One region of the Rhizobium sp. SRDI943 genome, then DNA from elsewhere that is predicted to be linked to it. Evidence: predicted binding sites of a transcription regulator. Region 1 holds the regulator's gene; each other region holds the start of a gene.
The links. The regulator PhoB, encoded in region 1, activates phosphate uptake and scavenging genes when phosphate is short. The targets are predictions, from matches to a motif close to TGTCATNNANCTGTCAT.
Positions count from the first base shown of each region.

Region 2: a site for PhoB is predicted at 2,900-2,916, ahead of AC245Y_RS20965 (DUF2794 domain-containing protein). Genes of this name have one in related genera too.
Region 3: a site for PhoB is predicted at 4,643-4,659, ahead of AC245Y_RS22840 (DUF1045 domain-containing protein). Genes of this name have one in related genera too.

Region 1 is NZ_CM172787.1:181,263-188,915, forward strand. Features, by position in the region: gene pstB (phosphate ABC transporter ATP-binding protein PstB) at 1-614, shown strand, start outside; gene phoU (phosphate signaling complex protein PhoU) at 659-1,372, shown strand; gene phoB (phosphate regulon transcriptional regulator PhoB) at 1,507-2,190, shown strand; gene AC245Y_RS00935 (GcrA family cell cycle regulator) at 2,474-3,007, opposite strand; gene AC245Y_RS00940 (aspartate aminotransferase family protein) at 3,428-4,627, shown strand; gene argF (ornithine carbamoyltransferase) at 4,670-5,584, shown strand; gene AC245Y_RS00950 (Hsp33 family molecular chaperone) at 5,675-6,667, shown strand; gene AC245Y_RS00955 (hypothetical protein) at 6,800-7,387, shown strand; gene apaG (Co2+/Mg2+ efflux protein ApaG) at 7,523-7,653, opposite strand, start outside.
Region 2 is NZ_CM172787.1:4,162,763-4,170,415, reverse strand. Features, by position in the region: gene acnA (aconitate hydratase AcnA) at 1-1,648, shown strand, start outside; gene AC245Y_RS20970 (DUF1223 domain-containing protein) at 1,883-2,623, shown strand; gene AC245Y_RS20965 (DUF2794 domain-containing protein) at 2,939-3,340, shown strand; gene AC245Y_RS20960 (GNAT family N-acetyltransferase) at 3,347-3,895, opposite strand; gene AC245Y_RS20955 (Bax inhibitor-1/YccA family protein) at 4,006-4,734, opposite strand; gene AC245Y_RS20950 (ABC transporter permease) at 4,915-7,458, opposite strand; gene AC245Y_RS20945 (ABC transporter ATP-binding protein) at 7,455-7,653, opposite strand, start outside.
Region 3 is NZ_CM172787.1:4,591,055-4,598,707, reverse strand. Features, by position in the region: gene AC245Y_RS22865 (DapH/DapD/GlmU-related protein) at 1-216, shown strand, start outside; gene phnC (phosphonate ABC transporter ATP-binding protein) at 334-1,179, shown strand; gene phnD (phosphonate ABC transporter substrate-binding protein) at 1,266-2,171, shown strand; gene phnE (phosphonate ABC transporter, permease protein PhnE) at 2,300-3,259, shown strand; gene phnE (phosphonate ABC transporter, permease protein PhnE) at 3,267-4,610, shown strand; gene AC245Y_RS22840 (DUF1045 domain-containing protein) at 4,751-5,446, shown strand; gene AC245Y_RS22835 (alpha-D-ribose 1-methylphosphonate 5-triphosphate diphosphatase) at 5,460-6,599, shown strand; gene phnN (phosphonate metabolism protein/1,5-bisphosphokinase (PRPP-forming) PhnN) at 6,596-7,195, shown strand; gene AC245Y_RS22825 (GrpB family protein) at 7,215-7,653, shown strand, end outside.

The DNA of each region.
Region 1 (7,653 bases):
GCCTCAACCGCATGAACGACACGATCGACGGCTGCCGCGTCACCGGCAAGATCACGCTCGACACCGACGATATCTATGATCCCGATATCGACGTCGTCGAACTTCGCGCCCGCGTCGGCATGGTCTTCCAGAAGCCGAACCCGTTCCCGAAGACGATCTATGAAAACGTCTCCTACGGCCCGCGCATCCATGGCCTCGCCAAGTCGAAGGCCGATCTCGACCAAATCGTCGAGACCAGCCTGCAGCGCGCCGGCCTCTGGAACGAGGTCAAGGACCGCGTGCACGAGTCCGGCACCGGCCTGTCGGGCGGTCAGCAGCAGCGCCTCTGCATTGCCCGTGCCGTCGCCGTCAGCCCGGAAGTGATCCTGATGGACGAGCCCTGCTCGGCGCTCGACCCGATCGCCACCGCCAAGGTCGAGGAGCTGATCCACGAGCTGCGCGAGAACTACACGATCGTCATCGTCACCCACTCCATGCAGCAGGCCGCGCGTGTTTCGCAGCGCACCGCCATGTTCCACCTCGGCAATCTCGTCGAGGAGAACGACACCGACAAGATGTTCACCAATCCCGACGATCCGCGCACCCAGGACTACATCATGGGTCGCTTCGGCTGATTTTGGCGTCACCAAGCCTTTCCGTTATTCGAGGATAAAGCCCCATGGCATCGACACATATTTATTCTGCCTATGATGATGATCTGAAGTTCCTGTCCAGGCGGATTTCCGAAATGGGCGGCCTGGCCGAGCAGATGGTCGCCGAAGCCGTGCGGGCGCTCGTCAACGGCGATACCGCGCTGGCGCAGAAGGTCATCTCCGACGATGTGATCCTCGATCACGCCGAACGCGAAATCGGCGACAAGGCGATCGTCACCATCGCCCGCCGCCAGCCGATGGCCGCGGACCTGCGCGAAATCATGGGTTCGATCCGCATCGCCGCCGATCTCGAACGTGTCGGCGACCTCGGCAAGAACACTGCCAAGCGCGTCATCGCCGTCCAAAGCACCGGCGTTCCCCGCAAGCTCGCCCGCGGCCTCGAGCATCTGTCCGAGCTGGCGCTCGTCCAGCTCAAGGAAGTGCTCGACGTCTACACCAATCGTTCCGCCGACAAGGCGAATGCGATCCGCGAACGCGACAACGAGATCGACGCGATGTACACCTCGCTGTTCCGCGAGCTCCTGACCTACATGATGGAAGATCCGCGCAACATCACCAGCTGCACGCATCTTCTCTTCTGCGCCAAGAACATCGAGCGCATCGGCGACCACGCCACCAACATCGCCGAGACGATCTATTACATGACGACAGGCGCGCAGCCGGAAGGCGATCGGCCGAAGGACGACAGCGCCAACACCGTCGGCGCGGTCACCGAATAACTGCCCACACCCCGCCGCTTGCGTGCGCGCCCGTCCGGGCGCGCAAAGAGGTCGCAGCCAATTTTTAAATTTGCGCAGGATGCATTGCTTAAATCACCCTGGTTTAAGGATCATGCGCGAGGAGACCGACACGCATGATCCCGAGAGTTGCAGTTGTTGAAGACGAAGAAGCCCTCAGCGTGCTTCTTCGCTACAATCTCGAAGCGGAAGGCTTCGAGGTCGATACCATCCTTCGTGGCGACGAAGCCGAAATGCGGCTTCAGGAGCGCACGCCCGATCTTCTCATCCTTGATTGGATGCTGCCCGGCGTCTCCGGCATCGAGCTCTGCCGGCGCCTGCGCATGCGGCCGGAGACCGAGCGTCTGCCGATCATCATGCTGACGGCGCGCGGCGAAGAGAGCGAGCGTGTCCGCGGATTGTCGACGGGCGCCGACGACTATGTCGTCAAGCCCTTCTCGACCCCCGAGCTCGTTGCCCGCGTCAAGGCGATGCTGCGTCGCGCCCGTCCCGAGGTGCTGTCGACGGTGCTGAAATGCGGTGACATCGAACTTGACCGTGAGACCCATCGCGTCCATCGCAAGACCCGCGAAGTCCGCCTCGGCCCCACCGAATTCCGCCTGCTGGAATTCCTGATGTCGTCGCCGGGCCGGGTCTTCTCCCGCTCACAGCTGTTGGATGGTGTCTGGGGCCACGATATCTATGTCGACGAGCGCACCGTCGACGTCCATGTCGGCCGCCTGCGCAAGGCGCTGAATTTCTCCAACATGCAGGACGTCATCCGCACCGTCCGCGGCGCCGGTTATTCGATGGAAGCCTGAGGGCTTTTTCGTCATGCTCGGGCTTGTCCCGCTGCTGTCCGGTTCGCGGCGATGGACTGCCCCTCATCTGGCTGCCGCCACCTTCTCCCCGTAAACGGGGCGAAGGGGATATGCCGCGACCTCTCCGTTCCCCACAACCTCGTGCAGGGCACGTCCCCTCGCCCCGTTTACGGGGAGAGGGTTAGGGTGAGGGGCAGCCATCCCCGCAATGAGCGCTTCCATCCGCGCATAAAAAAACGGGCCACTTGGCCCGTTTTCTGCATTCTAACGATGGTCAGCCCGTTCAGCTGGCCCGCGCCGCTGCCCGGCGGCGTTCGTTCACCGGCTGGTAGGCGAGCTTCTGGTGATAGCTGCAATATGGCGAATTGTCGGGGGATTCGCAGCCGCAGAAATGGAAGTCGTCCTTCAGCGGATCGCCGACCGGCCACTTGCAGGTGCGTTCGGTCAGTTCCGTCAGGCCGAGGCGGCGGGAAATCGGCACCACCACATTGCCTCTCGGCACGTATTCCATTTCCTCGATCGTTTCGATCTCGATCTCTTCCTTCAGCATCGTCGCGCCCTGCTGGCGGGTAACGGTGCGGGTGGTGATCCGAGAGGCGAAGTTCGGCGCGCGCGGCGCCGATGTATTGCGCTTCGGCGTTCGCGCCGCGGTGTTGGTGCCGCCGGCCTTGGCACGGCCGGGAAGGCACAGCCGGTGCACTTTACCGATGACCGCGTTTCGGCTGACACCGCCAAGTTGTGCCGCGATCTGGCTCGCGCTCAGTCCTTCGGCCCAAAGCTTCTTGAGTTTCTCGACCCGCTCGTCTGTCCAGTTCATGCCCTGTCTCCACCTTTTGCGTTGGTGATGGCAGAATCCCTCACCGTTGTCCCGGGAGCTCCGAAACAAGAAACGCTTGATCAATTTTGGTGACTAGTTCCGCCGCATGCAGTCTAGTAATTGATCTTTAACCTAGTGTGAGCCTGACTCCGTGACAAGAGTCGCATGAATCCGGATGAATCGAATTCGTAGTTTTCCCCAACTTGCTGTCCCTGCGTGGCATTTCTGCAATAATGCCTGTTGAAGACTGAAAATGCCGCTGTACACCCGTGCTGCATACGCTAAGGGCGCCGTTTTGTTGACATTGCAGCGCGAAAGGGAAATAGTGCCACTCGCCGCCGCAAGGCGGCATTTTTGATTTTTCGGGCCTGGTTTCCTTAGCCGGAGTCATTGCCCGGCAACTTTGATGGAGATCGCGCCATGGCTGAAGCCGCGCCGCTTTATGACACCTATTCTCGTGCCCCGCTGCGGTTCGAGCGAGGCGAGGGCGTATGGCTGATTACCGAAACTGGCGAGCGATATCTCGATTTCGGCGCCGGCGTCGCCGTCACCTCCGTCGGCCACAGCAATCCGCATGTGGTCGGCGCGCTGAAGGAGCAGGCCGACAAGGTCTGGCACCTGTCGAACATCTACGAGATCCCCGGACAGGAGCGTCTGGCTAAACGCCTGACCGACGCCACCTTCGCCGACAAGGTGTTCTTCACCAATTCGGGTGCCGAGGCGCTTGAATGCGCGATCAAGACGGCGCGCCGCTATCAGTTTTCCAAGGGCCATCCCGAGCGCTTCCATATCATCACCTTCGAAGGCGCCTTCCACGGACGGACGCTGGCGATGATCGCCGCCGGTGGCCAGGAAAAATATCTCGAAGGTTTCGGCCCCAAGGCGCCGGGTTTCGATCAGGTGGCTTTCGGCGATATCGAAGCGGTCCGCGCCGCGATCACCGAGGCGACGGCCGCCATCCTCATCGAGCCGGTGCAGGGCGAGGGCGGCGTCCGTCCTGCCACGCCTGAGTTCATGAAGGCGCTTCGCCAGCTCTGCGACGACAACGATCTGCTGTTGATCCTCGACGAGGTCCAGACCGGCGTCGGCCGCACCGGCAAGCTCTTCGCCCATGAATGGTCGGGCATCACACCCGACATCATGGCGGTCGCCAAGGGCATCGGCGGCGGTTTCCCGCTCGGCGCCTGCCTTGCCACATCAGAGGCCGCCTCCGGCATGAAGGCCGGCACCCATGGTTCGACCTATGGCGGCAATCCGCTTGCCATGGCCGTCGGCAGCGCCGTGCTCGACATCATCCTGGCCGATGGCTTCCTCCAGCAGGTGCGCGACGTCGCGCTTGTCTTCCGCCAGGGCCTCGCCTCGCTGAAGGATCGTTATCCCGATGTGATCGAAGATGTGCGCGGCGAGGGGCTGTTGCTCGGCATCAAGGCCGCCGTTCCCTCAGCCGAACTGCTGCAGGCGATCCGTGCCGCCCATCTGCTCGGCGTGCCTGCCGGCGATAATGTCATCCGCCTTCTTCCGCCGCTCGTGGTCACCGCCGAGGAAGCCCGTGAGGGCCTTGCCCGCGTCGAACGCGCCGCCGAGAGCATTCGCGCCTCCAAGGTCAAGAAGACGGCTTGAAGAGATTGCCGCCTTCGGGCGCAGCACAGGTAAGAAGACGATATGAGCCCTAAACATTTCCTCGATCTTTCGGCAGTCACATCAGCCGATCTCAGAACCATCATGAACGATGCGCTTTCCCGTAAGCAGGCTTTCAAGGCAGGCCAGGGCGACAAGCCGCTCGCCGGCAAGATGCTGGCGATGATCTTCGAAAAGCCATCGACCCGCACCCGCGTCTCCTTCGACGTCGGCATGCGCCAGCTCGGCGGCGAAACGCTGTTCCTCTCCGGCACCGAGATGCAGCTCGGCCGCGCCGAGACGATCGGCGACACCGCCAAGGTGCTGTCGCGTTATGTCGATGCGATCATGATCCGCACCACCGAGCATTCGCGGCTGGTCGAGCTGGCTCAGCATGCGACCGTGCCTGTGATCAATGCGCTGACGGATGACACCCATCCCTGCCAGATCATGGCCGATATCATGACCTTCGAAGAGCACCGCGGCCCGATCAAGGGCAAGACCATCGCCTGGACCGGCGACGGCAACAATGTGCTGCATTCGCTGGTCGAGGGTGCCGCTCGCTTCGGCTACCGCATGAACATGGCCGTGCCCCTTGGCTCGGAGCCCAAGGATCACTATCTGAACTGGGCCCGCAATGAGGGCGCCGAAATCATGCTTTGCCATGATGCCGACCGTGCGGTCGCCGGCGTCGATTGCGTGGTGACCGATACCTGGGTCTCCATGAATCAGGAACATCGGGCCCGGGGTCACAATGTCTTCCAGCCTTATCAGGTCAACGCGGCCTTGATGGCGAAAGCCGGCAATGATGCATTGTTCATGCATTGCCTGCCCGCTCATCGCGGTGAGGAAGTGACGGACGAAGTGATCGACGGTCCGCAATCCGTGGTCTTCGATGAGGCGGAAAACCGTCTTCATGCGCAGAAGTCGATTCTTGCTTGGTGCCTGGGCGCGATCTGAACCATAATCGGACGTCGCGAGAGACAGACTCGCGACCGCGTGAGCGAAGGGCACGCTGGCCCATCGCTCTGAAACTAGGAGTTAAAAGCCATGGCAGAAGCTGCAGCCGCCCTCGGCCAGTTTGATTTCGCCGGCGATGACCATGTCGTCCCCTTCCAGGTGGAAGGGCTGGATGTGCGCGGCCGCGCCGTCCAGCTCGGCCCGATGCTCGACGCGATCCTCGAGCGTCATCATTATCCCGCACCCGTTGCTCGGCTGCTTGCCGAAGTCGTCGTGCTGACGGTGCTGCTCGGCACCTCGCTGAAGTTCGACGGCAAGTTCACGGTGCAGACCAAGGGTGATGGCCCGGTCGATCTTCTCGTCGCCGATTTCTCGACGCCGGAAAATGTCCGCGCCTATGCCCGTTTTGATCAGGCGCTGCTCAACAAGGCGATCGAGTCAGGCGAAACCGAGCCGGAGCAATTGCTCGGCAAGGGCATTCTCGCCTTCACCATCGACCAGGGCAAGTTCAGCCAGCCCTACCAGGGCATCGTTCCGCTCGACGGCACCACGCTGGAAGACATTGCCGGCGTCTATTTCCGCCAGTCGGAGCAGATCCCGACGCGCGTCCGTCTTGCCGCGGCCGAACTCTTCGACCGTGACGATGCGGGCAAGCCACGCCATCGCTGGCGGGCCGGCGGCCTCGTCGCCCAGTTCCTGCCGGAAGCGCCAGAGCGCATGCGCCAGCCGGATCTCCACGGCGGCGACGGCGACACCGGCAGCCGCCCGCATGGCGAGGACGACGCCTGGCTCGAAGCCCGTTCACTGGTCGAGACCATTGATGCCGATGAACTGACCGATCCGCTTGTTGGCACCGAGCGGCTGCTGTTCCGCCTGTTCCACGAGCGCGGCGTGCGCGTCTACGAACCGCGCGCCGTCTTCGACCGCTGCAGCTGCTCGCGCGACAAGATCAAGGGCGTGCTCAAGGGCTTTTCGGCCGAGGAGATCGAGGCCAGCCAGGAAGATGGCGAAATCGCCGTCACCTGCGAATTCTGCTCGACCACCTACCGCTTCGAGCCGGCCGAACTTCAGCCGGCGGAATAGGCGCGGTTAAGGACACGCACAGCGAACAATAAAAGATTAGCGATGATGCAGCACGGTGACTCGACTTCGCGTAGTCACTGTGCACCTATTCTGTTTCATTGGTTCTGGCCTAAGAAAGCGGATGGGGCGTTGATGCGACTTTTGTTTTTTGTACTCGCGCTCATAGCTGCGATGCCACCAGTGAGCTTGGCTGATGACCAGACAGTCCCATGGAAAGAGGTCGGGGGCTGGAGCGTGGCTGTCGACCCGACTTTAGACAATGGCTGTTTTGTTCTGACTTCCTTTGATGACGACACCATTTTTCGTCTTGGCTTCAATTTCCGCAAAAAGGACAACCCTCTTTACATTCTGCTCGGAAACCCAAACTGGAAATCCTTGGAGAAAGGTAAGCATTATCCCATCGAACTCTCGTTCGACCAGTCTAAACGGACGGCTGATGGGAGAGGTCTGGATCTCGATGGCCTCAAATCATTATGGATTGATTTCGAGGATCCCGACTTGATTGAGGAGTTCGCTGGTAAACTGAGTTTCCGCGCCAGCTTTGGAGGAAAGCAGATTGTGGCTCTCGGTTTGAAAGATTCCGCCAGTGCAGCGGATGAGTTGCTCGCCTGCCAAAAGGCGGTAAACGATGCGGTCGCAAAACATCCGGCGCCGCCACAATCAAAAGATCCGTTCGAAGCAAAGCCAGGCACCCAGGCCTCGGATCCTTTTGACCTTTAGTAGATTGATGACTGGGCAAGCCCGAGGATCTACGACCGAGGGTACGGCGTCCATGCTGGTACTGACTGGAAGGCTGTAGCCGGCCGGATCCACGCGCCGTGCTTGCACCGACGAAACGACCGCGAACCTACGCTCTCAATTAAGCACGCGCAGCAGCCCAGGTGAATCCAGCGAGAAGGCGGGGATGTCGACATCGAACATCTCGCCGTCGTCCGTTTCCATCTGGTAATGGCCGAACATCAGCCCGGAGGGTGTGTCGAGTGGGC
Region 2 (7,653 bases), 850 kb from region 1:
GGCCCAGGGCATGTGGCGTGAGGGCGACGGTTCCGAGCTCGTCTTCACCGATACGCTGGAACTCGATCTGAACGACGTCGTGCCGTCGATGGCCGGCCCGAAGCGTCCGGAAGGCCGCATTTCGCTTGAGAACATCGCGACCGGTTTTGCCGGCTCCATGGATGCCGACTACAAGAAGCCCGGCCAGTTGAACAACCGCTATGCCGTCGAAGGCACCGACTTCGATCTCGGCCATGGCGATGTGGCGATCGCCGCCATCACGTCGTGCACCAACACCTCCAACCCGTCAGTGCTGATCGCCGCCGGCCTTCTTGCCCGCAACGCCGTTGCCAAGGGCCTGAAGACGAAGCCGTGGGTGAAGACCTCGCTGGCTCCTGGATCGCAGGTCGTCGGCGAATATCTCGCCAAGTCGGGCCTGCAGGCCGACCTCGACAAGCTTGGCTTCAACCTCGTCGGTTTCGGCTGCACCACCTGCATCGGTAATTCCGGCCCGCTGCCGGCACCGATCTCGAAGACGATCAACGACAAGGGCCTTATCGTTTCCGGCGTTCTGTCCGGCAACCGCAACTTCGAAGGCCGCATCTCGCCCGACGTGCAGGCGAACTATCTCGCATCCCCGCCGCTGGTCGTCGCTTATGCGCTTGCCGGCACGGTGCAGACGGATCTGACCAAGGAGCCGATCGGCGAGGACCAGAGCGGCAACCCGGTTTATCTCAAGGACATCTGGCCGACCTCGAAGGAAGTTCAGGAATTCATCCTGAAATACGTGACCCGCGAGCTTTACGAAAGCAAGTATGCCGACGTCTTCAAGGGCGACGTCAACTGGCAGGCCGTTCAGATCCCGCCGGGCCAGACCTATGCCTGGGACGACAATTCGACCTATGTGCAGAACCCGCCCTACTTCGTCGGCATGGGCAAGAAGGGCAGCGGCGTTTCCGACATCAAGGGCGCCCGCGTCCTCGGCCTGTTCGGCGACAAGATCACCACCGACCACATCTCGCCCGCCGGTTCGATCAAGGCGGCATCGCCGGCCGGCGCCTACCTCATCGACCACGACGTCGCCGTTGCCGACTTCAACCAGTACGGCACGCGCCGCGGCAACCATGAAGTGATGATGCGCGGCACCTTCGCCAATATCCGCATCCGCAACCACATGCTCGGCCCGAACGGCAAGGAAGGTGGCTACACCATCCATTACCCGTCGAAGGAAGAGACCTCGATCTACGACGCCGCGATGCAGTACAAGCAGGAAGGCGTGCCGCTCGTCATCTTCGCCGGTGTCGAATATGGCAATGGCTCCTCCCGCGACTGGGCTGCCAAGGGCACCAACCTGCTCGGCGTCAAGGCGGTGGTCGCCCAATCCTTCGAGCGCATCCATCGCTCGAACCTGGTCGGCATGGGCATCATCCCCTTTGTCTTCGAAGAGGGCACGACCTGGCAGAGCCTCGGCCTCAAGGGCGACGAACTCGTCACCATCGAAGGTCTGGAAAAGATCAAGCCACGCGAGAAGAAGATCGCCAGGATCACCTATGGCGACGGCACCGTGAAGGAGGTTCCGCTGCTGTCGCGCGTCGATACGCTCGACGAGGTAGTCTACCTCAACAATGGCGGCATCCTGCAGACGGTTCTGCGCGACCTCGCTGCCTGATTTTTAAGACACTCACATGATAATGGCCGCCGGAGAGCAGTTTCCGGCGGTTTTTCTTTGCGGCGACAGTCTTTAAACGGGGCTCACGATGATTTGTTTTACGCAAGTTCCCGTCTAGCTACGTCTCACCCGTTCGTGACTTTTCGTTTGGACCCGGAAGGATTATTCGTACGTTCATATGTCAGGGCCTCCGGTTCCAACATGCCGTCGGCGCTGAAAAAGAGGTGCAGGTGAATGTCCCCCCGTTTTTTGATTCCGCTGATCGCCGGCGTTGTTCTCTCAGGCCCGTTGCAGGCCGAAGACGGCACACCGAAAGGTGTCGTCGAACTCTTCACGGCGCAGGGCTGCTCCTCCTGTCCTCCTGCTGATGCCGCTTTCCGCAAGCTGGTGAACCAGGGCGATGTCATCGCGCTCGCCTATCATGTCGATTACTGGAACTATCTCGGTTGGGCCGATACGCTGAGTTCCAAGGAAAATACCGAGCGGCAGTATGGCTATGCCAAGACAATGGGCCGCAGCAACGTCTACACGCCGCAGGCGATCGTCAATGGACGCGGCCATCTGGCTGGCGCCGATCTCAATGGCATCAACAGCCAGATCAACACCTATAGCAGCGAAGGCAATGGGCTGACCGTTCCGATCAGTGCCGCGATGCGCGGCGATGAGCTGGAGATCAAGATCGGCGCGGGACAGGGCAAAGCCAATGTCGTGATGGTCTATTTCGACAAGGAAAAGACCATCGACGTCGAAAAGGGCGAGAACAGCGGCCAGAAGATCTCCTATCTCCACAGCGTCACCAATGTCGAAACCGTCGGCATGTGGGACGGCAAGGCGACCAGTCTGACGCTGCCGGCTAGCGTGCTGCAACGGCCGCAGCTCGAGGGCTGCGCGATTCTGCTTCAATCGGCAACCGCAGACGGCGATCCGGCTGCGATCCTTGGCGCGACCGTGGTGATGGCTGGCAAAAATATCTGAAATTTCATCCGGCTGCGGATGAAATGCTGGGGCGGCCCGGCCGAGCGTATTCGGGGCTGGGGTTAAGGTCGATACGCTCCGCCGGGCCCTTTGGCGCGCTGGCGCCAAACTGGAGCTCATAAATCTCCTGCAAATGAGGCGCTGTTTTGACTGAAATGCGGCGCTGCGGAGAAACCGTTGGCCTGCCCAGCGCCCTTGCGCGAGAGACGCGCGGCGCTGTAGTGCGGCTGAATGTGACAGCCGGCACTCTTGCAATTTGCGGCAGCTCGGGCAAACTGTCACTCTCCTGTCATATGTGGAGGCCTTGTGAGACTGATGACAGATCAGCCGGATTTGCGACACGGCGAAAACCGTTCCGTCGACCACAGTTCCTCAGTCGTCGTCGATCTCAGGGAATACAAGCAAAGCAAGGACCCGCTTCCGGTGACCTTCCACCGGCGCGAACTGGACGCGATCCTCTGGATCTACGGTCGGATGGTCGGTGATGGTGAATGGCGCGACTACGCCATCGATCACCTGAAGGACAGGGCGGTCTTTTCCGTTTTCAAGCGTTCCGGCGAAATGCCACTCTTCCGCATCGAGAAAAACCCGAAGCTCGCCGCCAAGCAGGGCGCCTATTGCGTGATCAGCGTCAACGGCACGATCCTGAAGCGCGGTCACGAGCTGAACCAGGTGCTGAAGGTGTTCGACAAGGCCCTGAAGCTCGTCGACAAATAGGGCGCATTACAGCGTGCCGGGATAGGCTGACGGGTCCGGATCTGTGCTCGTGCCTTCGCCGAGGGGGCGCTGCATGAACATCGTATCCAACCAGCGGCCGTGCTTGTAGCCGGTGCCCTTCATCAGGCCGACCTCCTCGAAGCCAGCCTTGCGATGGAGCGCGATCGAGGCGGGGCTGGCGCCACCGATGACGGCTGCCATCTGCCGAAAGCCGAGGGTGGTGCAACGGATGATCAGTTCGGCGAGCAGCGCCTTGCCGATACCGCGGCTGCGGGCTTGCGGCGCCAGATAAATCGAATCCTCGACCAGCCAGCGATAGGCAGGACGCGTGCGGAAGGCCGAGGCATAGGCGTAGCCGAGCAGAGTTCCATCCGCATCGGTTGCGGCAATATAGGGATATTGCTGGCCGACGATCGCCGAAAAACGTAGTGCCATCTCGGCCTCGGAGGGCGGGACGATCTCATAGCTCGCGACGCCGTTCAGGACCGATTCGCGATAGATATCGGCAATGGCGGGAATATCGGCGTTCGAAGCATCGCGCAGGAGGAAGGACATTTTGGCGGCAGGTCCGTTGGCGAGGATGTGTCTTCCTAAAACCATCCCGCGAAAGCCTGCGCAACAAAAAAGGCGGCCGAAGCCGCCTTTTCGATCTCAGTCGGTCCTGCTTATTTACGGTTGCCCATGAACTGCAGCAGGAACATGAAGAGGTTGATGAAGTCGAGATAGAGCGTCAGCGCACCCATGATCGCCTTGCGACCGGCCACGGCAACGTCATCGGCTTCCAGGTACAATTCCTTGATCCGCTGGGTATCGTAGGCGGTGAGGCCTGCGAAGATCAGGACGCCGAGCACCGAGATGGCGAACTGCACGGCAGACGACGCCAGGAAGATGTTGACGATCGAGGCGATGATCAAGCCGAAAAGACCCATCATCAGGAACGAACCCATCGCCGACAGATTACGCTTCGTCGTGTAGCCGTAAAGCGACAGCGCGCCAAAGGAGGCGGCGGTGACGAAGAAGGTCTGAACGACGCTCTGACCCGTGTAGATCAGGAAGATCGATGAGAGCGACAGGCCGACGAGCGCGGCGTAGACCGCAAAGGTCGTCTGGGCGGCGGCCACCGTCATCGTATTGATCCGGAAGCTCAGGAAGAACACCAGAGCGAGCGGCGCCAAAATGACCACCCACTTCAGCGGGCTTACATAGATCGCCTGACCGAAAGCGGTCAGCTCACCATTGGCGAAGGCGAATTGGAACGACAGATATGCGGCCACACCGGTGATCGCCAGACCCAGCGCCATCAGGTTGTAGACCTTGAGCATATAAGCGCGCAGGCCTTGATCAATCATCTCGCCGGTCTGAGCGCGGCTTTGATAGTTACGAAGATCAGCCATAGTTTCCTCTTACAAGCTCCGATGGAAATACGGTGTCGGGGTTTTCGACCCGGGCGCCGCTGCGGAGCTCCAGCATGCCTGCGGATAATATGAGGCTTTCGTCCTTTGCAAACAAGAGGCTTGCAAAGGCTCGGTCGGTTAAATCGCCGTAAGGTGAAGGGTTTGGGTGCCGCTGCCCGGTCAAAGCTCGCGCAAGACGCGGGCGGCCTTCTGCCCAAGGATGCGCCAGGTGCCGATGAGGCCGATGCCGACGGTGAGGACGAGCGCGGTCACGAGCGTCAGTCCCGCCACGTCGGGCAGAAAGGTCGACGGCAGACGCATGATGCGGGCGACGATGAACCAGGCGGCGACGCTGCCGGCGATCAACGCGAAGATCGCAGTCGCGAGGCCGAGGATCAGATATTCGTAGCTGAAGGCGCGGATCAGCATGGCGCGCGTGGCGCCGAGCGTCTTCAGCACCACCGCATCGTGGGTGCGCGCCCGGTTTCCGGCGGCAAGCGCGCCGGCAAGGACGAGGATCGACGCGATCAGGGCGACCGAGGCCGCAGCGCGGATTGCGGTCGCGAGCTGTGCGACCAGCTGGTTGACGATATCGATCGCGTCCTTGACGCGCACACTGGTGATCGTCGGATAGGTGTTGGTGACGGATTTCAGGATCGCCGCATCTTCGGCCGGTGTCGAAGAGGGATCGGTCAGCGTCGCCAGCCACGCATGCGGGGCGCCGCGGAAGGTATTCGGCGAGAAAACCATGACGAAATTGATCGACAGCGATTCCCACTCGACGCGGCGCAGATTGGCGATCTTCGCCGTGATGTTGCGGCCGAGCACGTTGACGGTCACCGTATCGCCGAGCTTGAGGCCGAGTTCATGCGCCTCTTCCGAGGAGAAGGAGACAAGCGGCTCACCGCTGTAATCCTTGTCCCACCATTTGCCTTCGGTGAGGGCGGCGTTGTCAGGCAGGGTTTCGGCATAGGTGATGCCGCGATCGCCGTTCAGCACCCAGCGGCCGGCGGCCGGAACGTTCATCTTGGTGACGTCCTCGCCGTTGAAGGCGATGATCCGGCCGCGCAGCATCGGCACTTCGACGAGCTTGCCCTGCGGCGCTTGGCTCTGGACGAGATTGCGGAAGGCGCCGACCTCGGCGCTTTGGATATCGACGAAGAAGAAGTTCGGCGCACCCTCGTTCATCCGGCCGGTCAGCTGCCGGCGCAGGTTCCCGTCGATCAGGGTCAGCGTCACCAGCAATGCCAGGCCAAGGCCGAGCGAGAGCACGACTGAGGGCGTCAGTGCGCCGGGGCGGTGAATGTTGCCGATCGCAAGCCGCAGTGCCGGCGAACTGACGCGCGGGCTGCGGCGCGCGAGCCAGGCGATCAGCGCGGCGACCAGGCGCAGGACGACGAAGGCGAAGACGATCGCGCCGACGAAGACGACGGCGATGAAGCGGTCATAGGCGGTGAGAATAGCAAGCCCTGCAAGGGCGGCCATGAACAGGGCGGCAAGCAGGATGTAGGGCCAGGAGGGCAGGTGCCGGGCCTCGAAGCCCTGCTCGCGGAAAAGTGCGGTCGCCGGCACTTCGCGGGCGTGGCCGAGCGGCAGGATGGCGAAGGCGAGCGTCGTCAGGATGCCGAAGAGCGTGGCGAGCAGCAGGGCGCCGGGGTAGAGGGTCGGCGCGGTCGAGACCGGCAGGAATTGCGCCAGGAACTGCGCGGCCAGCATCGGCGACAGGGCGCCGATGACGAGGCCGATCAGGATGCCGCCGAGAGCGATGATGGCGATCTGGAAGAGATAGATCAGAACGACGACCTGCGCCGGCGCACCGAGACATTTGAAAGTGGCGATGGTGGTGCGCTTGGCATCGAGGAAGGCGCGCACCGCATTGGCGACACCGACGCCGCCGACGATCAGTGCGGTGAGGCCGACCAGCGTCAGGAACTGCGAGAAGCGGGTGATGTTTTCGGTGAGCGAGGGCGCGGCACGGTCGCTGGTGCGGATCGCCCAGCCGGCGGAGGGGAATTCCTTCGAGGCGCGCGCCTGGATGCCCGACATCGCGCCCTTGTCGCCCAGCCGGATCTTATAGGCATGTTCGACCAGGCTTCCGGTCTGGATCAGTCCGGAGGCTTGGAGCGCCTGGCGGCTGACAAGCAGGCGCGGCGCAAAGCCAAAACCTTCCGACAGTGCATCCGGCTCGGTTTTCACCGTGCCGGTGATGCTGAGCTTGACGTTGCCGAGCAGCAATTCGTCGCCCACCGCAAGCCCGAGCCGATCGAGAAGCAGTGGCGCTGCGACCGCACCATAGGTGCCGCCTTGGCCCGAAAGCAGGGCTGCAAGCGAATAGTCCGGCTCGGCCACGAACTTGCCGTAGAGCGGGTAAGCGTCATCGACGGCCTTGACCTCGACCAGCGCCTGATCGGAACCGTCGGGCTTGCGGGCCATTGAGCGCAGGCCCGTCGACACTGAAACGGTGCCGAGGCCTTCGAGGAAACCCAACTCCTCAGGCGTGGCTTCGCGGTTGTTGAGTTCGAAACGGACGTCGCCGGCCAGCAGTTCCTGCCCCTGCGAGGCGATTGTGTCGGTGATCGACTGCGAAACGGAATTGACGGCGGCAATCGCGCCGGTGCCGAGCGCGATGCAGGCAAGGAAGATGTAGAAGCCGCGGATGCCGCCGCGCAGCTCACGCAGCGCCAGGCGAAAAGCGAGCGAGACGCGTGGCGTGATGATCCTCATGCGATCGCCGCTTCGCTGCGGCGGGCGGCGCTGTCGCCTTCGATCCGGCCGGAGCGGACGCGAATCTGGCGCGAGCATCGGTTTGCGAGCGAGACGTCGTGGGTGACGAGAAGCAGGGTCGTGCCGCGTTCGGCCTGCTTGGCGAACAGGAGGTCGGCGATCTGGCGGCCGGTCTCGGTATCGAGATTGCCGGTC
Region 3 (7,653 bases), 420 kb from region 1:
ATCGGAGCCGGCGCCGTCGTGTCTAAGGACGTCGCGCCCTATGCGATCGTCGGCGGCGTACCGGCCAAACTCATCCGCGAGCGCTTTCCAAGAGAGGTCGGCGAACGGATGGACAGGCTTGCGTGGTGGGACTGGGAGCACGACCGGCTGCGCCAGGCACTCCAGGATTTCCGCAACCTGAACGCGGAAGATTTCCTGTCCCGTTACCACGGTTAAACCCCCGATATAGGGGCGGAGAATTGTGACAGGACTTACACAAAAACGACATGCGAGGTTCATCAAGCGGGACTAATGCGATGCTGACCAAAGCCTGGATCGCAAGGGAAGAGCATGATGTTCGAGCTGAAGAATGTCACACGTCGTTTCGGAAAAAAGCTCGCCGTCGATTCCGTCACGCTCGCCATTCCCCAGGGCCAGATGGTCGGCATCATCGGCCGCTCCGGCGCCGGCAAGTCGACGCTGCTGCGCATGATCAATCGCCTTCAGGAGCCGAGCTCCGGCTCCGTTCATTTCGCCGGTGTCGAGGTCTCCGGGCTTCGCGGCCAGGCGTTGCGCAACTGGCAGCGCGACTGCGCGATGATCTTCCAGCAGTTCAACCTGGTGCCGCGCCTCGACGTTCTCACCAATGTCATGCTCGGCCGCCTCAACCACCGCTCGACGCTGATGAGCCTGCTCAACATCTTCACCCGCGAGGAACGTGTGCATGCCATCGCGGCACTCGAACGTCTCGGCATCGAGCAGACGGCGCTGCAGGCAGCCGGCACGCTTTCCGGCGGCCAGCAGCAGCGCGTGGCGATCGCCCGGGCGCTGTTGCAGAACCCGAAAATGGTTCTCGCCGACGAGCCGATCGCCTCTCTCGACCCGCTGAACGCCAAGATCGTCATGGATGCGTTGCGCGACATCAACGAGCGCGAGGGCATCACCGTCATCACCAACCTTCACACGCTCGACACCGCCCGCAACTATTGTGAGCGCATCGTCGGCATGGCCGGCGGCCGCGTCGTCTTCGACGGCAAGCCCGCGGAACTGACCGCCGAAGCGGTGAAGGAGATCTACGGGACGGACAAGGACGGCGCCGGCATCGATGAAACGGTGACCTCGACATCAATCAATATCGCCCCTGAGCGGGCAGACAATCAATCCGCCGGCACACAGCCGCTGGCGCTGGCCGGCCTCTGAGAGAGGCAGCCGCGATCGAGCGCCCGCGTCAAGGGCACACTTCTTCGTAACGGGAAGGCCGGGGACACCGGTCAATAGGAGAGAACATGTTGAAGAAAGCACTCTTTGCGGCAACGGCGCTCTTCGCGCTCGCCGGCGCTGCCCACGCTGCAGACCTCAAGGAATTCCGCATCGGCATCCTCGGCGGCGAAAACGAAACCGACCGCCTGCGCAACTATGCCTGCCTTGCCGACCACCTGGAACAGGAATTCGGCTTCGAGAAGGTTTCGCTCTTCCCGGCCGCCGACTATGACGGCGTGATCCAGGGCCTGCTCGGTGGCACGCTCGACTTCGCCGAACTCGGCGCCTCCGGCTATGCCGCCGTCTACATCAAGGAGCCGAAGGCTGTCACGCCGATCCTGACGACGCAGCAGAAGGACGGCTCGACGGGCTATTACTCGATCGGCCTCGCTCTGAAGTCCTCCGGCATCAAGTCCATCAAGGACGCCAAGGGCAAGAAGCTCGGCTACGCCGATCCTGATTCCACCTCCGGTTACCTCGTTCCGCTGACGCAGATCCCGAAGGACACGGGCATGCCGAACGACAAGTTCTTCGCCTCGACCCAGTTCAACGGCGGCCACGAGAACAACCTTCTCGCTGCCTATGACGGCAAGGTCGACATTGCCGTCGACGATAGCTCCGGCATCGGCGACTTCAAGGACGGCTACACCTCCGGTACCTTCCGCAAGGAAGTCGACAAGGGCGCCGTCGATCCGAACAAGCTGGTCGAAGTATGGCGTTCGCCGCTGATCCCGAACGGCCCGCTCGTCGTTCGCAACGCTCTCGGCGAAGAGTGGCAGACGAAGCTTGCAGCCTTCTTCACGGCTCTGCCGGAAAAGGACCACAAGTGCTTCGCCGCTGTCGAAGGCGGCGACTACAAGGGTTACGCCCCCGTCAAGCACGACTTCTACAATGCCGTCGTCGACGTCCGCAAAGCTGCCATCGGCGGCTGATGGGGTTTTTCGAATGCAGGGCGGCCGGAAACGGCCGCCCTTTATCTTGTGACTAGAACTGTGCGCGTCCTTTCGAGAGCCGCAAAGGACGCTGAAGCACTTTGAATTGCGCAGTAGGCGAGGCGTTGATGACTATTGCCAATACACAGCCGCAGATGCAGAGCACCAAGGAGATCGGCACCGCCTGGGACCGGATGGTCGCCAAGCGCCGCTTCTATACCGTTCTCGGCCTGGTTATCCTGATTGCGGCTTTCGTCAGCTCTGTCCGCTTCGCCGATGAGAGCAATGCCGGCCATTTCTTCGACCGCCTGCCGCATCTCTTCGACTTCCTGAGCTGGCTCATCCCCAAGGATTGGCACGACGTCTGGCGCGCGCTGTTTGATATAGCGAGCGTCAACGACAAGGGCGGCGAGGAATTCAATTTCGACAGGGGCCGCGTCTATGTCTGGGGCGCCTTCTACATTCCCGAATATTTCGAGCTAATGATCGTCACGATCAACGTCGCGTTGATTTCGACCATCATCGCCTTCGTCTTTGCCGTCCCCTTGAGCTTCTTTGCCGCTCGCAACCTGACAAATTCATGGCCGCTGCGCATCGTCACCAAGCGGCTGATGGAATTCCTGCGCGCCTTCCCGGAAATCGTCATTGCCGGGCTGTTTTCGGCGATCCTGTCGATCGGGCCGGTCGCCGCCATCATCGCCATCACCCTGCACACGATCGGCGCGCTCGGAAAACTCTTCTACGAAGTGGCCGAGAATATCGACATGAAGCCGCATGAGGGCATGAAGGCCGTCGGCGCCAACTGGTGGGAGCGTATCCGCTTTGCCGCCCTGCCGCAGGTGTTGCCGAATTTCACCTCCTATGCGCTGCTGCGCCTTGAGATCAACGTGCGCGCCTCGACCATCATCGGCGCCGTCGGCGGCGGCGGCATCGGCGAGGAGCTGAAGCTTTCGATTTCGCGCGGCTTCGGCGCCAAGACGGTGGCGCTCGTTCTCCTGCTGTTCGTGACGATCGTCGCCGTCGACCAGTTCTCCGCATGGCTGCGCCGCCGCCTTGTCGGCGAGCACGCCTTCCTCCTGCAACATTGAGGCCGCCATGACGGTGATCGACGCAAACCGCATGCACGAGATAGAAACGCGCTATCCGGAATATTTCCACCGGTCGTTCCGCCAGCGTTTCGGCGGGCTGATGATCCTCATCGCAACGCTGCTCTACAGCCTCTATGCCGTCTGGTTCTTCGACTTGCCCAAGCTTTTCGCCGAAGCGCATTGGGAGCGCGTCGGCATCTATCTCTGCCAATGGGTGAGCTACGATGTCCAGCCGGAATTCCGCATCGAGGATGACGGCTCGATCGACATCCGTTATCCGCGTTTCTCGCCGCTCGGCGACAATCCGCATCCGGACTGGCTGGTCAACAACCCCGACGGCAGCATCACCGTTTCGATCAGCGGCACCAGCCGCAGCGTCACCGTCTCGAAGAGCGAGACGATCGTGACCGCGCATGGCGTCAGCGTCCCGGTGGACGTTTCGAGCGGTGCGCCGAAAGTCGTCGGACCCGTGCCCGGCTGGATGACTGTTTATGACGACAACGTGCTGGCCGATCTCGGCTTTGCCGGCAATGTCAGCATTTCCGTCGACCGGGTGAAGATCCGCAAACGTTTCATCGGCTGGGCGAATTTCATCTTCGACACGCAATCATCCTTCTTCGACAAGCCGGTCGGCGAGGTCGTCAGCCTCATCGTCTCCGGTCCGCGCATCAAGCCCGACCAATCCAACCTGTCGCTCGCCTTCGACGATATTTGGAACAACAGCGAATGGCAGCACGGCGACGTCTGGACCAAGCTTTTCCAGACGATCGTCATGGCATTCCTCGGCACGCTGCTCGGCTCGCTTACCGCCTTCCCGCTCGCCTTCCTGGCAGCGCGCAACATCACGCCGAACCGCCTGTTGAACCAGATCCTGAAGCGCTTCTTCGATTTCCTGCGCTCGGTCGACATGCTGATCTGGGCGCTGTTCCTGACGCGCGCCTTCGGGCCCGGCCCGCTTGCCGGCAGCGGTGCGATCTTCCTCACCGAGACCGGCACGCTCGGCAAGCTCTATTCCGAAGGCCTCGAGAATATCGACAACAAGCCGCGGGAAGGCATCAAATCAACAGGCGCTCAGACCGTGCTCGTGCATCGTTATGGCATTATGCCGCAGATCGTTCCCGTCTTCGTCAGCCAGACGCTCTACCAATGGGAATCGAACGTGCGCGGCGCGACTATTATCGGCGCTGTCGGCGCCGGCGGCATCGGCCTCAAACTGTGGGAGGCCATGCGCACCAATGCCAATTGGGAAAACGTCGCCTACATGGTCATTCTGATCCTGATCGTCGTCTTCATTTTCGACACCGCCTCGAACGCGTTGCGCCACCGGCTGATGGGCACGAAAGCCCACTGATCCATCCGTCAAAGCAGTGTCGGCGTTGCCGCCATCATCATTCTGTCACGGAAATCTTTTAGCCGGGAGCCTGCTTGCGGTTCGCCGCCAAATCACTGCACAGTGCCCTCCCCGTTTGGACGATCTCCAGGATAAAAGCCTTGCGCTACGCTCTCTATTTCTCGCCGCCGAAGGATGATCCCCTGACCGGCGCGGCCTCGCTCTGGCTCGGCCGCAATGCTTTCACCGGCGAGACCTATCCGGCACCGGAATATGAGCAACTGGGTGCTGCAGAACAGTTCGAGCTGACCGCCGACCCCCGCCGCTACGGCTTTCATGCCACGATCAAGGCGCCCTTTTCGCTCGCCTCTTCCGTCACCGAGAAAGATCTCATGACCGTTGCCGAGGATTTTGCCCAGCGCACGCAAGCCTTCGAGATTCCTGAACTCGTACTTGGCCAGCTCGGCCGTTTTTTTGCCCTCGTTCCCGGTTCTCTTCATCAACCTCTTCAGGATTTCGCCGCGAAGGTGGTAAGGTCCTTCGAACCGTTCCGCGCAGCGCTTTCCGAGGCCGATATGGCGCGGCGCAATCCGGAGAAGCTCAGCGACAGCCAGCGCGCCCATCTGCAGCGCTGGGGTTATCCTTACGTCATGGAGGATTTCGGCTTTCACATGACGCTGAGCGGCCAAGTGCCCGAGACACGCGCCGCAGTGATGAAAGCGATCCTGACCGAGCGGTTTGCCGATTTCACCGGCCGGCCGCTTTCGATTTCCGGCCTTGCCGTCTTCATCGAGGAGACGCGCGGTGCGCCATTCGAAGTTCATTCCTGGCTGCCGCTTGCCGGCGCCAAAAGCTGAAAGACCTGACGACATGAGCAAAGAGACCGTGTTTTCCAACGCCCGCATCGTTCTCGAGGACGACATCCTCTCGGGCTCGATCCTCATCCGCGACGGGAAGATCGCCGACATCTCCGGGGGTAACTCGGTAGCCGGCGAAGATTTCGAAGGCGACTACGTCATTCCCGGCCTCGTCGAGCTGCACACCGATCATCTCGAAGGCCATTATCAGCCGCGCCCCGGCATTCGCTGGAACAAGACCGCCGCCATCCAGGCGCATGACGCCCAGATCGTCACCTCAGGCATTACCACGGTGTTCGACTGCCTGCGCATGGGTGCGGACGAGGACGGCGGCTTCGAACATGGCGAGATGCGCGAGATGGCCGATGCCATCCAGTCGGCAGAGACGGAAGGCAGGCTGCGTGCCGAGCACCTGCTTCATTTGCGCTGCGAGGTCTCGGCCGACAATGTGCTCGAACATTTCGCCGACTTCGAAAACGACCGGCATGTGCGGCTCGTCTCGCTGATGGATCATGCGCCCGGCCAGCGTCAGTTCCAGACGATGGATCAATATATCTTCTACTACCAGAAGAAGCGGGGCCTCAGCGACGAGGCCTTCGCCCGTTTCGTCGCCAAGCGCCAGGCAGAATCGGCGCGTAATTCGACGCCACACCGCAACGCCATCGCCAAGGTCTGCGCCGAGCGCGGTATCACCGTGGCAAGCCATGACGATGCGACGCTCTCGCACGTCGACGAGGCGATCGACAACGGTGTGCGCCTGGCCGAGTTCCCGACCAGCTTCGACGCCGCCCGGGCGTCGCACGGACATGGCATGAGCGTGCTGATGGGCGCGCCGAACATCGTGCGTGGCAAATCCCATTCCGGCAATATCGCCGCCCGCGACCTTGCCGAGATGGGGGTGCTCGACGTGCTTTCCTCCGACTACGTACCGCTCAGCCTGCTGCATGCGCCGTTCATCCTCGCCGACGAGGTCGAGAGCATCAGCCTGCCGAAGGCGATCGCCATGGTGACGTCGACGCCCGCCCGCACCGTCGGCCTCGATGACCGCGGCCGGATCGCGACGGGGCTGCGCGCCGATCTCGTCCGCGTCCACCGTTCGCACGGCGTGCCGGTGACACGCTCCGTATGGCGCCAGGGACGCCGTGTCGCATGACGATGTCGCACGAACCCCACGCAGGAGCCGGAGCCGAGCGCGGCATCATGGTCGTCGTCGTCGGACCGAGCGGCGCCGGCAAGGACACGCTGATGAACCTCGCGGCCCGGCGTTTCAAGGGCCGCGACGATGTGCATTTCGTCCGCCGCGTCATTACCCGTCACCGTGACGCCGGCGGCGAAGACCATCTTTCCGTCTCCCTCGAAGGTTTTGCCGCCATGGAGCAATCGGGCTCCTTCGCCGTCTGGTGGGAGGCGCACGGCCTGAAATACGGCATTCCGGCCGAGGTTTCGGTGGCGCTGTCGCGAGGTCACATTGTCGTCGCCAACGGTTCACGCTCGGCGCTTCACCGGTTCCAGGCCGCCTTCCCGCACCTGAAGGTCATCAACATCACCGCCCGCCCCGAAGTGCTCGCCGGCCGGCTGGAGGCGCGCGGACGCGAGACACATGAAGACATCATGGCACGGCTCGCCCGCGGACCGCTGACGGTGCGCGGCGAATACGACGTGACCGAACTCGACAACAGCGGCTCGCTCGAAGAGGCCGAGCAGAAGATGATCGAGATCCTCGACGGATTGCTGACCAAGGCGCCCTGAACAGATCGAGAGGAAGGGCATGCGCGCCATCAAGGTGGTCGACTACGATCCTTCCTGGCCGCGGCTGTTTGCCGAGATCAGCACCGAGGTCTGCGCCTTGCTCCGTGACCACCTACTTTCCATCGATCATATCGGCAGTACGTCGGTGCCTGGCCTGCCGGCCAAGCCGAAGATCGACCTTGCTGCCGTGATGATATCAGACGCCTTTCTGCCAGCGGCGATCGAGATCGTGCGCGCTGCCGACTTCGTCTTCCACGGCGATACCGGAGAGCAACGATGGGCCTTCACCCGCGATCATGACGGCTATGGCTTCAAGCTCTATCTTTGCGGACCCAATAATTGCGCGCATCGAGACCGCATTCTGTTTCGCGATTATCTCAGGGTTCACCCCGAGAGAGCCAAGGCTTATGCCGAGCTGAAACGCCGGCTGGCTGCGGAGGCAGGCGGTGATTGGGATT